DNA from 3 places in the Paenibacillus sp. J31R120 genome. Region 2 is predicted to be linked to each of the others. Evidence: a T-box and tRNA genes for the amino acid it is inferred to sense, from the RefSeq annotation. Region 2 holds a T-box; the other regions hold tRNA genes.
The links. A T-box is a leader RNA that pairs with one kind of tRNA and senses whether it is charged. The one in region 2 lies ahead of leuS (leucine--tRNA ligase), so its partner is inferred to be a tRNA-Leu.
Positions count from the first base shown of each region.

Region 1 (6,289 bases), on a different contig from region 2:
TTCCGAAAGGAGTTGCCGACAAGTATCAGATGAAGCTCGGCGATATCGTCTCCGTTGGCTTACCTGATGGGATGATTGAATTTACGGTTGTTGGGATTCTGCCGTACTGGCCGAGTCTGTACCCGGATAAGGCGCCATTCATTATTACGAACCTAGATTATATTTTCGACCAGATACCGATTATGCCTTACCAAGTGTGGCTGAAGATGGAACCTGACGCGCTTGTTGCGCCAGTCGTCGATGGCCTACAGAAGGCAGGTATGGAAATTGCGAGCATAAAAGACGTTCGCAGCGAGCTCCTTACCCAATCGAAGCATCCGACAAGAGGCGGCGTTTTCGGCATCCTGAGCCTTGGCTTCCTTGTATCGGTAGTCATTACGCTGGCGGGCTATGTGCTCTATTGGTTCTTCAACCTGTCGGGCCGGGTCGTACAATTCGGGGTCCTGCGTGCGATGGGATTATCGCGCAAGCAGCTGACCGGGATGCTACTTCTGGAGCAGCTGTTCACAGCAGGCCTTGCGATCGGACTCGGTGTCCTGATCGGCAAAGTGGTCAGTAAGCTCTTCCTGCCTTTCTTGCAGACGACAGAAAATGTCGCTGAGACGGTTCCGCCGTTCCGCGTTATTTTCGAAGCGAAGGATACGAACCAGCTCTTCATTGTCGTAGGCGTGATGATGCTGATCGGTGCGGGTCTGCTCTTCCTGCATATCCGCAGGCTGAAGGTGCATCAAGCAGTGAAAATGGGAGAGGAGCGTTAACGGCCAATGATCCATTGCGAAGGACTAGTTAAAATCTACAAAACAGACGATCTCGAGGTCGTTGCACTGCAAGGTCTGAATCTGACTGTCGAGGACGGCGAGCTGATGGCCATTATCGGCAACAGCGGCAGCGGCAAATCGACGCTTCTCAATACACTTGGAGGACTTGACCGGCCATCAGCCGGTCAGGTTAAAGTCGGTCCATGGGACCTGCTTAAAATTACGGAAGAGGAATTGGTGCAGTACAAGCGGGATACGGTCGGCTTTATCTGGCAGAACAATGCCCGCAACCTCTTGCCTTATCTAAGCGCGCTTGAGAATGTGGAGATGCCGATGATGCTCTCCGGCAAGACGGATCGCGCGTACGCGAAGCAACTGCTGGAGTGGGTCGGATTGAAGGAGCGGATGCACAACAAGCTGCATCAGCTCTCCGGTGGTGAGCAGCAGCGGGTAGCCATTGCGATCTCTCTGTCGAACCGTCCCAAGCTTCTGCTGGCGGATGAGCCAACAGGCTCTGTCGATACCGCTACCTCCGACATGATTATGGGCATCTTCCGGAAGCTGAACCGGGAGATCGGCATCACGATTGTCATCGTTACGCATGACATGACCTTGGCTGGCAAGGTTGACCGCGTCGTGGCCATACGTGACGGTCTCACTAGTACGGAATTTATTAAACGCAATCCCAATATTACGGATGGGGGGGATTTAATTCAGTCTGCGGGCCGAAACCTCAATTCCGTTCATGAAGCGTACGTGGTTGTGGACCGGGTCGGACGGCTTCAGGTGCCGAAGGAGTATCTTACGGCACTGGGTATTAAAGATAAAGCATCCATGGAATTCGACGGAGAGCGGATCGTCATCTCTTCACCAAAATCATTAGGAGGTAGTGGCAATGAATAAAAATGGCCAAATCAAATCTCGTTTTTCAAGATGGACGATGATTGCTCTGACGCTCACGCTCCTTACCGGCTTGCTGTCCGCATGCAGCGGAGGCAACGATCCGTCTAAGGCTGAGTCGTCAGTCATACGTATCGGCGTACTGTATGGCGGTGCCGACAATGAGCCTTACTTCCGTCAGCAGTATACGGATATGTTCGAGATGCAAAATCCGAACGTACAGTTCGAAATTGTAGGCGCGATCAACTACGAAGATCAGCGTTATGTACAGACAGAGCCTGGCAAAGAACAAGAACAGCCTGATCCGTATGAAAAAATGAAAGAAATGATGACGGGCCAAAACCCGGTTGACGTCGTCGTATTGGATTACAACATGCTGCGCCGATTCACGCAAGACAATCTGCTGCAGCCGCTTGATCCGATGATTCAGAAGGACAAATTTGATATTAGCGACTATGTGCCAACGGTTATCGACGGCATCAAGTCGGTAGGCGACAACAACATCTATGCGCTGACGCCGACGTTTACGTCTTCGGCACTCTTTTATAACAAAAAGATCTTTGCAGATATGAATATTGAGCCTCCTACGGACAAAATGCAATGGGAGGACATCTTCAACAAAGCTCGTCAGGTAGCGAGCGGCGAGGGTGAAGACCGCGTCTTTGGCTTCTCCTTCAATCGCTGGGCTAACGATCCATTCAGTGACGCAAACTACTATAGCAATGCCCTGCAGCTGCGTTATTGGGATGAAAAAGGCGAGACGATGCTGGTCAATAATGATCAATGGCTAAATGTATGGGATTCAGTGTACGGTCTTCACAAAGACAAGATCGTACCAGATCAGCAGCATATGAATCAGCTGTATGAAAAGAGAAGCAGCAGCTCGGATGCGCCATTCGATCCATTCTTCGGCGATTTGTTCTTGAGCGGCAATGTCGCCATGATGATCGGCGAATCGTATTACGTGAACGAGCTTCGCAGAGCCAACGACAATGCTGGGAATATTAAAGATTTTAATATGGTAGACTGGGATGTCGTAACAGTGCCAGTAAGTGCAGCAAATCCGGATGCGGGCGGCAATATCGGCCTCAGCCAGCTGATGGGCATTAACTCGAAGGCACAAAATCCGGATGGTGCTTGGGACTTCGTCAAGTTCTCGAACAGTAAGGAATGGGCAAAGCTGAAATCGAGAAGCAATTATGAGCTTGTAGCGCGCAAGGAATTCTTGAAGCCGGTTGGCGACTTGACGTACAATATCGACGCGTTCACTTCGCTTAAGCCGCTGCCGCCAGTATCCAATAATGACGATAAGCTGTCTCGTGAGAAGCCGGGTCTGTGGCAAGCTCAGAGCTTTGGCTACGAGCTGTTCCAAGAGGTCATGAACGGCACCAAGACGACGAAGGAAGCGCTCGCTGAGTGGGAGACGAAAGGCAACGCCGCGCTTCAGCAAACAAACGCAGGCGGGGGCGATGGCAACATCGATATTATGCCTATGCCAAGAGCGATGACGGAAGAAGAAGCTGTAAAAGCTGCTGCTGGGGAAATTGATGTGGAAGAAGTATCAGTTGACGAAGTAGCAGTTGAAGAATAAGGAATGAATAAAGCCGCTGTACAGCCTCTAGAGGCCGTACAGCGGCTTTATTCATGTTCAGGAGCTGGAGACGTTCCCTTCCAGTTGGAAGGATTGATAAGCCGTCCAGGCTCCTTGGTCGGTCTGGTAAAGCAGATGGATTCTATCCACATGGCTGGTATAGCGGATCTGACTTAGTTTCAGCTTGCCGTGAAGATCATGCAGTTCGCCTTCGGCCATCCCTTGCCCGATCGTCACATGGGGCGTATAGACGTATTTCGGCTGTGTGATGGCTAGTGGTCCGCTGCAGATTGCTTCATGCAGCTTGATGACCGGGGCAGGGTCCTCCAGCGCATAATACAGGACAGGGCTAACTGGAAAAAAGGTGGAGACGCGATTGAAGGTCATTTGGAATGGAGATGCGTGGCTCGCTGCAGCTTTTATCTGCTGGATCGCCTGCTGCAGCTGCTCATCGCTCCAATTCTCTGCTTCACGCAGCGTCATATGGGGAGGAATATGGCAGTAATGCGGGTCATGACGAATGCGCCAGCTATTGGCGGCATCCTGAACTTCCTTCTCCGGGAATATGGCAATACCGAATTGCATTGCATTCAGCTCCTTTCCAAGGTTATGGTGGCTTGTTACTATTAGTATACCCGAAACATGGAATCGCTAAGAACAGAACATGCTTGTAAACGCATATTTTGGGGTATTCTATACGCAACATCGGCGCAAATGGAGGCATGCTTTCATGAAATGGGTATATTGGCTTCGCTTGTATGAGACGAAATTTCAAGCGGGATGCTTGGTGAAGCGTATGGAAAATGACTGGTGGATCTATGGCTATGATTGCCCTCGTGAGGTGGAGGTTTTTCGCTCGCGCAAGGGACGATATGGGGTACGTTTTCTCCCGTAGCATATTTTAGAAAATAATGCTTGACTGTAAGTATTGACCTATAGTATATTAATTCATGTCGCCATTTATTGAAGCTATTGTTCAAATGGAAATTGTCGCGGGGTGGAGCAGCTCGGTAGCTCGTCGGGCTCATAACCCGAAGGCCGCAGGTTCAAATCCTGCCCCCGCAACCAAACTTGTCGATCAATACGTTGAAATATACGTTATTCGAGGGCCCTTAGCTCAGTTGGTTAGAGCGGTCGGCTCATAACCGATTGGTCGGGGGTTCGAGTCCCTCAGGGCCCACCATTTGTCTTAGCATCACCATGCCGGGGTGGCGGAACTGGCAGACGCACAGGACTTAAAATCCTGCGGTGGGTGACCACCGTACGGGTTCGATTCCCGTCCTCGGCACCACATAGGTATTGCGAAATCCCTTGTTATGAGAGGGATTTTTTGTTTGTATTTTTTTGACACTCATGAGGAATGAGTGTCTTTTTTGTTTTTGGGGACGGAGTGGGGACAAACTTTTAGCTTGAAATGTAATCATCCTTAAAAATAGAATTGAAGCATTTCCTTTCAGATGATTAATTCGGAGCGCATCAGTATGCACATATGGAATAGCTGTTCGCCACAGATACGCTGCTTGCTTATGCTATGTGGCAGGTAAATAAAGAAAAATTACGAGATTTGTCCGTCTGAAATTGCTATTAACTTTCGAATAGTATAGAAGGCACACAACTGAAACCAACAGGAAGGGATTGAGCGGGAATGGAACGCCTTATCATTTCAGAAGATGATATGGTGCAGGAATCGATAGAATTCGCTAATGTATACCCGATTTTAATAAGTGAAATTGATCATATTGAAGCCGTGCGTGGCAAGCTGAACGACTTTCAGCTGATGCTGGCCGTATCTCGGGCCAAGGATGCGGTGGGGATTCTGGGCTGGGAGCGTCGGCTTACCGTAAACGCGGCATTGGAAAAATACGCAAGCATCTATCGGGAATTCGGCAGGGAAGAAGCGGATGACTGGGTTGCTGGAACGTTCGGTTTTATGATTAACTGGAGCCAGACCACCGAACAGGCGATACCCGAGGAGCAGCAGCCATCCTCGAATGCGGATGTCGATGCGTTGTCGACCGACGGAACCTTCGAGCCTGCTGGACCTCGTCTGGAAGAAATCTCCGAGAGGATCGCGGAGAAAGAAGCGGAGTTGCTGCAGCTTTACCGGGAGTATTATCGGCTTGCCAATCAAGATTCATAAGAGACGATAGGAGAGAGTAGGCAATGTAATGGTGGCTTCTCTCTATGATTGAATTGAGGTAAATGCCAATTCTTATGCCAACGTATACGTAGGCACCGTAAAACTAAGCTTCAATCCATAGAGAAATTCTCCGATTGTACGATCCGAGTATAACACGTCAGTTTAATGAAACAGCGATAGCCTGGGACTTTATTTTCACGTCCTCTGCTATCGCTGTTTCAATTTCTAAGGTGAGTCTAAACCCTATGTCGTCGTAGCGTGTACGGCAGTCAGCGCCGTCTACAGACGGTAAAACTGGTGGTTCGACTTGATATAAGTGACATCGTTGTCGCAGGTTACAGAGTGCTCGCCGTGGGTGACGATCCGAATATTGGCGTCCAACAGTTCTTTGTCACGGTACACGGCGATAAGCTGGGAGAAGACGCGCATTCTCTCGAAATCCTGATCCGATACGAGTTGACGATTTACTTGTTTCATAACTTGGCCCCTTTATTGGTTGAAATGGGTTGGGAAAAAAGATAAAAGTCATATTTATTGTAACAGCTCACCCGTCTAATGAAAATGAACTATCATTTTTTCGCCATTGTGCCCCATTTCCGTAAAAACGCACATATTCCCCTTAATATCGCCAATCATTGCGGCCGGGATCTTATCCTATAATGAGGTTAACTCACAAAATAGGAGGTCTTGGAAAATGTTGATGCTACGCAGCAGAAAACCGATATCGATACTGCTGGCGATTGTAATGCTGCTGTCTACGCTGGTTGCCGGACCGATGTTTCCGTTCGACAAGGACAACGCAGTCTGGGCAGCGTAGGGCCCTCAGCCGGCAGGCGATTTCGTGCGCATCAAAAACAAGTGGACAGGCCATTATTTGTACGAGGATGAAAGCAGTATCGT
Region 1 covers NZ_JBWDNN010000001.1:635,398-641,686, forward strand. Annotated here, with positions in the region: gene AC0YNW_RS02775 (ABC transporter permease) at 1-758, shown strand, start outside; gene AC0YNW_RS02780 (ABC transporter ATP-binding protein) at 765-1,661, shown strand; gene AC0YNW_RS02785 (ABC transporter substrate-binding protein) at 1,654-3,249, shown strand; gene AC0YNW_RS02790 (2'-5' RNA ligase family protein) at 3,307-3,834, opposite strand; gene AC0YNW_RS02795 (hypothetical protein) at 3,980-4,144, shown strand; tRNA gene AC0YNW_RS02800 (tRNA-Met) at 4,241-4,317, shown strand; tRNA gene AC0YNW_RS02805 (tRNA-Ile) at 4,356-4,432, shown strand; tRNA gene AC0YNW_RS02810 (tRNA-Leu) at 4,452-4,540, shown strand; gene AC0YNW_RS02815 (hypothetical protein) at 4,895-5,389, shown strand; gene AC0YNW_RS02820 (hypothetical protein) at 5,669-5,866, opposite strand; gene AC0YNW_RS02825 (hypothetical protein) at 6,084-6,206, shown strand.
Region 1: it has a tRNA-Leu gene. The T-box ahead of leuS (leucine--tRNA ligase) is inferred to sense a tRNA for this amino acid. The anticodon was not compared.

Region 2 (6,289 bases):
AATTTGAATAGCCAATTCCCGTGTCGGAGTTAGAATTAGCGCTTGAACCTGCTCTTTATTTACGTTGATCCGCTCCAGAATGGGCAAGGCGAAGGCCAGTGTCTTGCCTGTGCCTGTCTGAGCTTGCGCGATCACATCTTTGCCGTTCATAAGCAGCGGTATAGTCTGCCGCTGTACAGGGGTCGGCTCGCTGATGCCAGCCTGTTTCAATAAGTCGTTCAGCTCCCGGGATACGCCGAGTGCTTGGAATGCGTTAGCCATGCGATAAGTTCCTCATTTCATGTCATATGATGCTAAGTATAACAGTTGCGGGGAACATGTGCATCTTCCAAATGCATATGCTATGCTTATAGCCATCATCAACGAAGAGGAATGAGAACATGCAGACATCAGGAACCAACCGCTCTATGATCAAGCCGGGACTGGAAGTACATATTGTGCTGAAACAAGATCAGCGGACCGGAAAGCTGACCAGAGGCGTTGTGAAAGACATCTTGACCAATTCTCCGCAGCATCCGCACGGCATTAAAGTAAGGCTGCAGGACGGAGCAGTCGGCCGCGTTAAGGAGATTTTGTCGTAATTCAATGGGTTTAAAGATCATGGGCTTAGCGGCAGGCAAGGAGGAGCGGCTTTATGGCATTCGGCATTACCCGCGTCGAGATGAAAGCATGGAAGGCGAGCGTATCGCGGGGGGAGATCGCCTTTTTGACTCATTATTGGCTGGACGACCGCTTTCCTGACGTACGAACCGTTACGAAAGTAGGCTGCTCGGATCTGGACAAGCTGGCCGATTGGTGCAGGGAGAACGGCTTGAACCCAATGTATATACATAAGCGGGCGGAATACCCTCACTTTGATCTGTTAGGGTATAAGCAGGCCGAGATCCTGACGAAAGAGAAACGTTACGACCAGTTGGAGCGATTCCGCATCCCTCCCTGCGAAGCGAGCAAGAGGGGAGAAGGAGATATTGGAAGATAGAGAACAGAGTGACAAACGGATAGAGGAAATGAGCCTGAACGGCTGGCCAGCCCTGCAGACGGTTCTGTACGATGGCTGGCTGCTTCGCTTTGCCGACGGCTACACCAAGCGATCCAACTCCGTTCAGCCCCTCTATGGATACAGCGGCAATCTGGATGAGCAAATCAACCGTTGCGAAGAGCTGTACCGTGCTCAAGGTCAGCCGACTGTTTTTAAAATAACGCCCTTTGCAGAGCCAGCGCATTTGGACGCGAGACTGGAGGAGCTTGGGTATGAACGGATTGATCAAACGCAGGTCAAGACGGCTTCAATCGTTGATCTACCTGTACCTAGACAGGGGGATGGATTTCACTGCTGGCCGGAATTGACGGATGAATGGCTGGATGCCATTGCTCGTTTCCAGGGTCTCAGCGACTGCCAAAAGGAAACGACACGGCGCATGCTGGCCGGACATCCCTTGCGAAGGGCTTTTGGTCTGTACAAACGTGAAGAGGTTCCGGTTGCAGCGGGATTGGTCGTGCTGGAGGACGGATACGCCGGATTATACGATATCGTAACGGACCCCACCGAGCGCGGGCGCGGTTATGGCGAGCGGCTGACCCGTGGTTTGCTGGGATGGGCGAGGGGACAGGGCGTCAGGATGTCCTATCTGCTTGTGGTGAAAAATAATACGGCAGCGAATCGACTATATGACAAGCTGGGATTCATGACGCGATATGACTATTGGTACCGTGTAAAGAAATAAAGCATGCTTAACAGTAATAGTCAGTCAGGTGAGCGCAAGCGCATCAGCAGCCTGAAGTCATCGGGGAAATCCGGAGGGCCGGCATGGCTGCTTGTATTAAGCATTATTCTGGTGGCGCTCGTATTGCGAGCCCCCATTACAGCGGTTGGACCGATTATTGACCAAATCCGTCTGTCGATCCTCAATACTGGCAGGCAAAAGAGCGAGCCAACGGGGGCTCGTCATGCTCACCTCCAGCCTGTTTAGCATGGGGTATCTTATTTTGCTTTTGGGCAATCAATCCTGGGTGTTCCTCAGTATGATCATTCTCGGGCTTGGTATAGGCGGAGGTTTTGGTCTTGGGTTAATGTTATTTGCGCTGTGCGCAAGCACTACGGAACAAGCCGCGGAGCTGTCCGGTATGGCGCAAGCAGTTGGATATCTGCTGGCTGCAAACGGTCCCCTATTATTCGGCCTTATTCATGATTGGACTGGGAGCTGGAATGTGCCGCTCTTGCTTATTATCGGTATCTCGGTTGTATACGGCTTGCTTGGATTATCGGCAGGGGCTGATCGCAAGGTCTGATGAAGACAGTCGAGATGAGATCGAAAAGAGATTGCATGTTGAGGTTCCCTTCGGGGGACCTTTTTTTTATGGACTAAGAAGGGGTGGATGGACAGCAGTTCAGATTGAAAAAATGAGACATGGTATGCAACCTGCAGGAGGTTGGACGCGTTAGAAAGATAGAAGTAGATGGAGATTCATGGAAAGCAAGTCATGAAGTTCGCAGATGAACGCCGGGAAGCATTCCGTGTAGTAGCCTATTGGATCATGAAGGCAGTGGCGGATGAAGAAGACGAATGAATATACTGACAGGTATCTTGATGCAAGCATTCGGTGTAAAGGAGCTATGAGTATGACACGTACCATTATCATATTAGCCGGAGCAGTATCGATTGCAGCAGGTTTGGCTTACATTGGAACGTCTTGGCTTGCCGCTGACTTTCTGGGATCAGAAGCGGGTTCGGAACGAGAGACTGTCCGGTTCTGGAGTATGTGCTCCATCGTCATCGGGGTCTTACTGCTGGGATTGATGGCTGCTCGCCGCTGGATGAAGGAAGGACTCAATGACGGCTTGCTTATTGTGGCACTTGCGGCGATTTTCCTTATTCAGATACCACCGTTCGGATTGTGGATGCTGGGCTTTATTGCGAGCGGTTATACGGCCATCTTAGGAATACTTATGCACGGTGCGCTTATGGCCATGGTATGCTTGACGTTTGTCTCAAACAGAAGGAGCTTGGCCAGAGAGACCGCTTGATATCGAATTATGAGCTGCAAGACCGATGTAGCTTGACATGCAAGAGCGGGGACTTATATAATCGGTAGTAATTGTTTGACTTATATCATGGCGTTGAAGAGGAACAGTACAGGCGTTGCATTGGATTAGAGAGCCGGCGGTTGGTGGAAGCCGGACCATGTGCGCAGGGAAGCTCGCCTCGGAGCCGAACGGGCAACCTTCAGGAAGCTGAAGGCAAGTCGTTCCGAATCGTCCGCGTTAGGGACGTCAAGTGAGCTAGGGCAGGGCATGCCTGATGCTAACTAGGGTGGTACCACGGGAGAATATCCTCTCGTCCCTAGCGTTAATCCGCTGGGGGCGGGAGGTTTTTATGTTTTTAAGACGATTAGGAGGAAGTACGAATGACTCAGGAACAGCAACGACACGGCTACAATCCGCTTGCGATTGAGCCGAAATGGCAGCAATACTGGGACGCGAACAAGTCGTTCCAAACAAAGGAAGAACCAGGGAAGCCGAAGTTCTATGCTCTGGATATGTTCCCGTATCCTTCGGGAGCGGGTCTTCATGTAGGCCATCCGGAAGGTTATACGGCTACCGATATCGTATCGCGCTATAAGCGAATGAAGGGGTACAATGTGCTTCATCCGATGGGGTGGGACGCATTCGGCTTGCCGGCTGAGCAGCATGCTCTGGACACTGGCCAGCATCCTAGAGATATTACGTTCAAAAATATTGACAATTTCCGCCGTCAGATCAAATCGCTGGGCTTCTCCTACGATTGGGATCGCGAATTCAGCACGACGGACCCGGATTATTATAAATGGACGCAATGGATTTTTATCCAGCTGTACAAGCGCGGTCTGGCATATGTAGCAGAAGTGCCTGTCAACTGGTGTCCAGCGCTTGGCACTGTACTTGCGAATGAAGAAGTGATTGATGGCAAGAGCGAGCGCGGCGGTCATCCAGTCGTCCGCAAGCCGATGCGTCAATGGATTCTGAAAATTACTGAATACGCAGATCGTTTGCTGGACGATCTGGAAGAGCTGGATTGGTCCGAGAGCATTAAGGATATGCAGCGCAACTGGATCGGTAAGTCGACGGGCGCGGAAGTAACGTTCGACATTGACGGGCATGAGGGCTCGCTGGTTGTCTTTACGACACGCCCGGACACGCTGTTCGGCGCAACTTATTGCGTGCTGGCGCCAGAGCATGAGCTGGTTGCCGCGATTACAACAGCCCAACAGAAAGCGGCGGTAGAGGCTTATCAGGAAGCGGCAGCCCGCAAGAGCGATCTGGAGCGTACGGATCTGGCGAAGGACAAGACGGGCGTCTTCACGGGTGCGTATGCGATTAATCCGGTCAACGGCGCTAAGACGCCAATCTGGATTGCCGATTATGTGCTTGCCGGTTATGGTACGGGCGCCATTATGGCGGTTCCGGGCCACGATGCGAGAGACTGGGAGTTCGCGAAGCAATTCGATCTGCCGATTATCGAGGTAGTGGCAGGCGGAGACATAACCGAGGAAGCCTATGCGGGTGACGGTGCGCATGTGAACTCTGATTTCCTGAACGGACTGAATAACGAAGAAGCGATCAAAGCGATCATCGGACGTCTGGAAGAGACGGGCAAGGGCAAGGCGAAGGTAACCTATCGCTTGCGCGACTGGCTGTTCAGCCGCCAGCGCTACTGGGGAGAGCCGATTCCGATCCTCCATCTGGAAGACGGCACGATGAAGCCGGTACCGGAAGATCAATTGCCGCTGCTGCTGCCGGATGTGGATGCAATCAAGCCTTCCGGCACGGGAGAGTCACCGCTGGCGAACGTGACCGAATGGGTCAACACCGTTGATCCGGAGACGGGCATGAAGGCTCGCCGGGAGACGAATACGATGCCTCAATGGGCAGGAAGCTGCTGGTATTATCTGCGCTTCATCGATCCGAAGAACGACAAGGAGATTTGCTCGCCGGAGAAGCAGAAGGAATGGCTGCCGGTAGACTTGTACATCGGCGGCGCGGAGCATGCCGTACTGCATCTTCTGTACGCGCGCTTCTGGCATAAGGTGCTGTACGATCTGGGCGTCGTTCATACGAAGGAGCCGTTCCAGAAGCTGGTGAACCAAGGCATGATTCTCGGCATGAACAATGAGAAGATGTCCAAGTCGCGCGGCAATGTCATCAATCCGGACGATATCGTGAACGAGTTCGGCGCGGATACCCTGCGGATGTACGAGATGTTCATGGGGCCGCTCGAAGCAACGAAGCCTTGGAATACGAATGGCGTGGAAGGCACCTACCGCTTCCTGGCTCGTGTATGGCGCCTGTTCGTGAATGAAGACGGAACAATCAGTTCCAAGATTGGCGACGGCGAGACGACCGATGCATTCAAGCGCACATGGCATCGTTCCATTAAAAAAATTACGGATGATTACGAGAACCTGCGCTTCAATACCGTAATCAGCCAACTGATGATCTTTGTGAACGAAGCGTATAAGACAGACGTGCTGCCTCGCGAAGCGATGGCGCAGTTCGTGCAGATGCTGTCTCCAATCGCACCGCATATCGCGGAAGAGCTGTGGGAGAAGCTTGGTCAGGAAGGAACGATCAGCTATGCGGCTTGGCCAACCTATGAGGAAGCATGGACGGTCGATCAGGAAGTGGAGATCGTTGTACAAGTGAACGGCAAAATCGTCGAACGTATATCGATTGCCGCGGATACGAACGAAGCAGACATGGAGTCGCTTGCGAAGGGTCTGGAGAAAGTGCAGGAGCTGATCGCAGGCAAGACGGTTCGCAAGGTAGTCGCAGTCAAAGGCAAGCTAGTTAATATTGTAGCCAACTAATCGAATCAAACTCGCAACCCAAAGAGGTGAGCGGGCTTTAGCTGAAGAACAGCTATTGTCCGTTCACCTCTTCGCCGTAAAATGCGGTAGAAACCTTTACGAGGTCTTCATTGAATTTGGCATGCGTCGTCCGAATAAGGCTGTTGAAGATGCCATCCGTCTCCCTCCGCAGCAGATTGAGCGCCTTCGCTGTGATGCCGCCGGGGACTGCGACGCGTTCCTGAATTTCTTCCGGGGTCATGCGCCCTTCGGTCAGCAGCAGCCCGGTGCCGAGCAGCATATTGCCCGCAACCTGCAGGGCAACGCTACGTGGGATGCCCGTCTCCTCTACCGCGGCATCGATAAATTGCTGCAGCAAAAAGGCCATGAATGCCGGACCGCAGCTGGACAGGTCGGAGACAATGCGCGTGTAATCCTCTTCGATGCGCAGCGGTTCACTAATATG
Region 2 covers NZ_JBWDNN010000003.1:602,863-609,151, reverse strand. Annotated here, with positions in the region: gene AC0YNW_RS15380 (DEAD/DEAH box helicase) at 1-261, opposite strand, end outside; gene AC0YNW_RS15375 (YwbE family protein) at 381-581, shown strand; gene AC0YNW_RS15370 (hypothetical protein) at 635-979, shown strand; gene AC0YNW_RS15365 (GNAT family N-acetyltransferase) at 969-1,724, shown strand; gene AC0YNW_RS15360 (hypothetical protein) at 1,728-1,970, shown strand; gene AC0YNW_RS15355 (hypothetical protein) at 1,948-2,289, shown strand; gene AC0YNW_RS15350 (hypothetical protein) at 2,621-3,025, shown strand; T-box leader at 3,110-3,346, shown strand; gene leuS (leucine--tRNA ligase) at 3,406-5,844, shown strand; gene comER (late competence protein ComER) at 5,897-6,289, opposite strand, start outside.

Region 3 (6,289 bases), on a different contig from region 2:
ATCTGGATGCTCAAGTTGTTGCGTTAGAGGCCCCCATCCTTTTTAGTACAACCGGTATAACGACTCCTGGAATTACTCATACACCTGGTACTTCTAACATTAACATTACGACTGCAGGAGATTATGAAGTTACTTTCTCAGTTTCAGGTGTAGAACCAAATCAGTTCACGTTATTTTTAAACGGTGCTCCTGTCACGAATACGGTTTACGGTTCTGGCGCAGGTACGCAGCAGAATAACGGCCAGGCGATAATTGCTATAGCGGCAGGAGATACGCTGACGCTGCACAATCATACTTCCGCTGCAGCGGTAACTCTTCAAACACTAGCAGGCGGAACAGTAACAAATGTTAATGCCTCAATTGTTCTCAAAAAATTAGATGTATAATTTCAGGTCAAAGAGGTTGTATAGATGAACTCATACACTCCACTAGATTGCCCTACTTTTTTAAGTGTAGGGCAATCTTTATCAAGTTTTGAAAAGCAGCGGTCATGCGTGCATGCTCCGTTGTTTTCTGATGCCTCCTTAATCGACAATTACGAAACTAATGGCGCTGTTTAGCATCTGCGAAGTTTTGCCCAATTATTTCTTATTGTTTAACGATCAACGACAACAAATTAAAGCTTAAGATGAGCGAATAAAATGAAAACCCGACATGAAGTGATGCACAGCATTAGCTCTTCGCCTATACACTAATGCTATATCGATTGAAGGAGAGTGCGATCGGAAGCATGTACGGATATTATCCGCTTCAATATTATTATTGTAGGCAAAGCCACTCACACACATGGACATCATCGATGGTTGAATTGGATCAAAAGGTTAGAACGTTGTGGGAGCAGCATATTTATTGGACCCGATTAACGATTAACAGCATCGTGGGCCGATTGCCGGACGAAGAGCTGACGACAGCGAGGCTCTTGCGCAATCCCAAAGATTTTGCCGCGCTCCTGGAGCCGCTTTACGGTGCAGCAACGGCTTCAAGATTTAACCAGTTGTTCACGGAACATCTCGCCATTGCAGCGGAGCTCGTTAAAGCGCTGCAAGCCGGCAATTCGGCTGCAGCAGAAGATGCGAATAGGCGCTGGTACGCCAATGCGGATACTCTGGCTCTATTTTTTAGCCAAATCAATCCTTACTGGTCCGAGCAAGAATGGAAGAGGATGCTCTATGAGCATCTGAAGCTGACTGCGGAAGAAGCGGCCACCCGGCTTGCCGGCGATTATGAGCAAAATATTGCGCTGAACGATCAGATCGAACCTCAAGCGCTGGGAATGGCCGACATGATGACACACGGAATTATCCGGCAGTTTCCTTCCGCCTTTCATTAAAGCAAAGATTCAAAAGCCGTGGGGCACTGTCCCTACGGCTTAAAAATATGTTCTAGTTTCATAAAATATCCATATTTATGAAGTATAGACGCCTGAAGTGGCATTCCCTCCCAGGAAAGGAGAGATGCCGAATGACATATACAACTGTGGAAGTCATCATGCTTGGTACTTTTCTTCTTGCATTGCTCAGCTACTTGAAACGAAAATAACTCGCCATTGGTTGACGGCCTGACGAGTCATTTTCTTCCACACCATTCGGAGGACATGCCGCCTCATAATGTCTTGAACAGAGAGCGATGACCTCGCTCTCTAATTTCTATTCTAAGCAGCGGTTTATCATTTTAGAAGTGAAAATTTTTTAACTTCCTGCTCTTTTTCCCGCTCCTGCGATACGCTCTCCACGACCATCAGCGATATATTCCCTCTCCAGGATGGAGTAATAATATTGATCGGTCCATTGTCCTCGCCAATACAGCTCTTCCTTGAACACCGCTTCCCTTGTCATGCCAATCCGCTCCATTAGCGCTGCGGAATGCGAATTTCTGGCGTTGCACATCCCCACTACTTTATGTGCATCAAGTTCTTCGAAACCAAATTTCAACAACAGCTTTGCTGCTTCGGTTCCAAAGCCCTGCCCAGTATACGGAGGAAGGATTGCAAAACCGATCTCCCAGCTCTTTCTGTATTCGTTATACCTCCATATTTGAGCCAGACCAATTGGCGTTCGGATATCGCCAGACACCAGGTACACGACAAAATCATGTTGGTCCTTGCAATCGCTATTGATCTTATCAAGATAAGCCTGACGCACAACCTCACGATCTGATTGCACCACTTCTTCATAATGCCAAAGCTCAGTGTTGCATTCGATATCACAAATAAAGTCCAAGTCATCTACAGTTAACCGGGATAACATCACCTTATCACCGCTTATATCCATATGCTCCACCTCATCCACATGTTAGCACATGGAGATGACTTGTTGTGGTCGTGAATAGCTATAATAAAGGTTTACATGTTTTCTTAGAAAAAAATCAAAAGAGCCCCTTATCTAAGAGGGCTCTAACGTTTCAGACTGTTTCAGTATTATTAATTTGAACATCAGGCTTAATCATTTCCTTGTTGACAAGTTTTTGAAGTAAGTTAATAATGGTAGCCAACGCTAGTAAAAACAGTCCTGTTATAAAACCAACCACTACAGATGAAATCGTAAAAACAAGTTTTGATTCATAGTATCAGATAAACAAATAGAAAAAAGCCCCTGCTTTCGCAAGGACTTTCGTTGTATGCGGTAGAGAGGACTCGAACCTCCACGGGTATACACCCACTACCCCCTCAAGATAGCGTGTCTGCCATTCCACCACTACCGCACATTTGAAATTGTACCTATCCCTTCATCGCCAGCTGTCTTCGAGGGAAGAAGAAAACTGGTGAGCCATGAAGGACTCGAACCTTCGACACCCTGATTAAAAGTCAGGTGCTCTACCAACTGAGCTAATGGCTCTCATGACGGAAACGAACTCATAAGAGCTGCTTCTTAGAGGATGGTTGGTGACCCGTAGGGGATTCGAACCCCTGTTACCTCCGTGAAAGGGAGGTGTCTTAACCCCTTGACCAACGGGCCATATGTTGCAAGTTTATTGCCTTCGCATTTTTGCGACAAGAACGATTATATCAACTTATCCTGCATAATGCAAGCACTTTTTTCAGATCATTCATGTCTCCGAACTTGAGACAAATAAAAAAGACCGATGCTCGGCCTCCTTACGCATGAGTCCTGAGAAAAAAATGTGGCGGAGAAGGAGGGATTCGAACCCTCGCACCACTTACGCAGTCTAACCCCTTAGCAGAGGGTCCCCTTGAGCCACTTGGGTACTTCTCCAGGAAATGGCTCCCCGAACAGGACTCGAACCTGTGACAACTCGATTAACAGTCGAGTGCTCTACCAACTGAGCTATCAGGGAATATTAAAGTGACTTCTAATAATTTATCATGGCCCGTCTTCCTTGTCAAGCAAAAACAGCTTTAATTTTCCCCTGCATTTACCACAAGCATAACGCGCAGGATCGACCTTCCGTTTCCGCAAATATTCCATTCCACAACGAACGCAGGTAAGCTTATATTTGAACGGCATTGCTTTTCTTGCCGATCGTTCCGGAAGCGAATTGCAATATCTGGAGCCCCCCACATGCGCAAGCAGCGTCTTGAAGTCGGCATCCCGATGGCGATAGCCCCGCTTCATTAGATGGAGATGATAATGGCACAGCTCATGCTTAATAATCTTCTCCGTCTCCTCCATGCCAAATGCTGCAAGCTGATGCGGACTAATCTCGATATGATGGGACCGGGTAAAGTACCGCCCCCCTGTTGCCTTCAGCCTTCCGTTAAATGTAGCCTGGTGCAGAAACGGCCTGCCGAATGATTCCAGCGATACCCGCTCCACCCACTGCTGCAAAGCTTGATTATCCATACTTAGCCTCCCCCAACTACTTGAATTTTAACGCGTGTATAAGCTACACTGTCAAGTAGGAATGATGATACGTTGCAAGAAATTGAGCAGCAAAACCGAGGGGAGAGCTACACCATCATGGCTACCATGCGTTATGTATTAATGAAAGAAAAGGATACCCTGTCCTTCGTCGAGATGCCGGCATCTCACGCGTACCAGCTAAGTGCGCTGAATCTGCGTCTCCATAAAGAAATCGATAAATTGACTGCAGACCGCGTGCCAAGCCTGCCGTATGCGGTTGCTGAGTGCGACAATATCGATCTGCATGACGCTTCTATCTCCATCATTGGAGGCCTTCAGTATATTAACGGTCTGGAGAAGGACTTTGCCGGCATTGAAGAAAAGTCGTATCCGCTTATCTCGCTTTTGACCGAAATTCGCGCACTTCAGGCTCAACTGGAGCAGTGGTACGAAGAATATGAGGAAGATCAGCTAGGCTAATTCGCTTGGACCTGCACGGACATTCGCCCTCCGCCATATGGTAATAGAACAACAGGTTAGGCCCGGAAGGAGGACGATGCGTATGCCGCAGTGGCTGTGCAACCAACTGATGCGCGCATTCCAGCAGAAGGACCGCCGGCAGATCAAGCTGCTGAACGATTGCTGGTATTTCTACCGCACCAAGCAAGCTCCGAAGGAACAGGACAGCGGTTCGGTCATGCAATGACAAACCCAATCCATACATCGGCTTCGCATCGTATCGCGTGCAGATGAGCCCCGCAGCTGCGGGCACACAAAACCCGGCCTCCTATCGGAGATGCCGGGTTTGTACGTTTTATAATGATTAGTTGTAACCACGTTTCTAGATTACATGCGGTTGAAAAACGCAACCTGCTCGATTGGCAGCCGTGTTGTCGGATGACCAGGCGCCGCTGCCTTGCCGATTGGCAGCATGAGCGTCGGCAGATAACGGCTGGATACGCCAAGCAGCTTGGCCGCCTCTTCGCGGTTGTAGCCGCCCATTGGCACGGTATCATAGCCCTTCGAACGAGCAGCCAGCATCAGCTGCATCGCAACCAGACCGGTGTCGAATACAGCAATCTCCTTCAAGCGTTCGGCAGGTATGGAGGAATACAGCTTGGTGGAGTTCTCGATCATTCGGTTTTTAATTTCCTCGGTCATGTATCCCGCATCGAATGCAGCCTCATAGATCGGACCAGCCAGCTTATACATCTCCAGGTCAGCCAAAATCAATACGATTGCCGAGGCTTCCCCCACTTGCTGCTGATTGTTCGCAATCGGAACCAGCTTTTGCTTAAGCTCCGGGTCCGTCACAACGAGAAAACGCCACGGCTGCATATTGGAGGACGACGGAGCCAACGTAGCTAACTTCAGCAGCTCAATAATTTCACTATCCGATATAACCGCGCTGCTGTCGTATTTGCGCACGGAACGGCGTCCCTGCAGCACCTCGAAGAACGAAGCATCCACCGCATTCTCCACTTTCACTTCTGTAGACATATTATTTCCTCCCCAAATCCTATTTTCTATATTTGTATAGTTAAACTGTAACTTTTTCTATCACAGTATAATTCGATATACATTCGTTTGTCAATTAACTTACTTGAAATTACTAATTGATTTATTCAATCAATTTGACGCATCAATAGACCATTGTAATAAACGCTTATAAGCAAGACATGCTTCTTCACTTATAGTATGGTGTAGGTAGTATGCACAAGGGAGGAAATGCCATGAACTGCTGGACAGGTAGAGCCGTCCGGTTACGTGCAATTATCGCGGAGGACTGGTCCCAATTCCACGACAATGATCAGGATACGGATAGCGCCCGGTCTTCCGACTCCATCTACTTCCCGAGATCCGAGGCAGGAACCCGGCAATGGACGGAGGAGACAGCGGCAAAGAGGGCATCCGGAGATTCCATTATGCTTGCGATAGAAAATCTGGATGGCGAGCTGGTCGGATGCATCAGCGCCCATAGCTGTGACAGCCGGAACGGGACATTCAAATACGGCGTCGCCATCTTCCGCGACCATTGGCGCAAGGGTTATGCTTCTGAGGCCGCTCTACTCCTGCTTCGCTACTTCTTCCATGAGCTTCGATATGAGAAAGCCGTTGCGAGCGTCTACGGCTTCAATGAAAGCTCTATAGGGATGCAAGAGCGGCTAGGCTTTACCCTGGAGGGCCGTCTGAGAAGCATGATCTTCACACAAGGCAAGCGGCATGACGAGCTCGTCTTCGGTCTGTTGAAGTCGGAATTCGATGCGACTCTCATCCCCTCGAATGAATAAAGCAAACCGTAGGCCCATAACAATAGGACAGCCAGAAGGCTGTCCTATTGTTATACTTTCATAGCCTATGATCTATACGAAGCGCTGATTCAGTCCGGCTTCTTCATCGTCAGGCTGACGCGTCCCTTTTTCAAGTCGACACTCAGTACCCATACTGTCACCGTATCGCCCACCGATACGACATCCATCGGGTGCTTA
Region 3 covers NZ_JBWDNN010000002.1:1,318,754-1,325,042, reverse strand. Annotated here, with positions in the region: partial or broken gene AC0YNW_RS12225 (collagen-like domain-containing protein) at 1-386, shown strand, start outside; gene AC0YNW_RS12220 (acetylglutamate kinase) at 800-1,330, shown strand; gene AC0YNW_RS12215 (GNAT family N-acetyltransferase) at 1,689-2,270, opposite strand; tRNA gene AC0YNW_RS12210 (tRNA-Leu) at 2,618-2,700, opposite strand; tRNA gene AC0YNW_RS12205 (tRNA-Lys) at 2,759-2,834, opposite strand; tRNA gene AC0YNW_RS12200 (tRNA-Glu) at 2,880-2,954, opposite strand; tRNA gene AC0YNW_RS12195 (tRNA-Ser) at 3,122-3,212, opposite strand; tRNA gene AC0YNW_RS12190 (tRNA-Asn) at 3,219-3,294, opposite strand; gene AC0YNW_RS12185 (SprT family protein) at 3,321-3,800, opposite strand; gene AC0YNW_RS12180 (hydrolase/acyltransferase) at 3,918-4,280, shown strand; gene cmpA (cortex morphogenetic protein CmpA) at 4,363-4,506, shown strand; gene AC0YNW_RS12170 (nitroreductase family protein) at 4,647-5,300, opposite strand; gene AC0YNW_RS12165 (GNAT family N-acetyltransferase) at 5,534-6,091, shown strand; gene AC0YNW_RS12160 (Tex family protein) at 6,181-6,289, opposite strand, start outside.
Region 3: it has a tRNA-Leu gene. The T-box ahead of leuS (leucine--tRNA ligase) is inferred to sense a tRNA for this amino acid. The anticodon was not compared.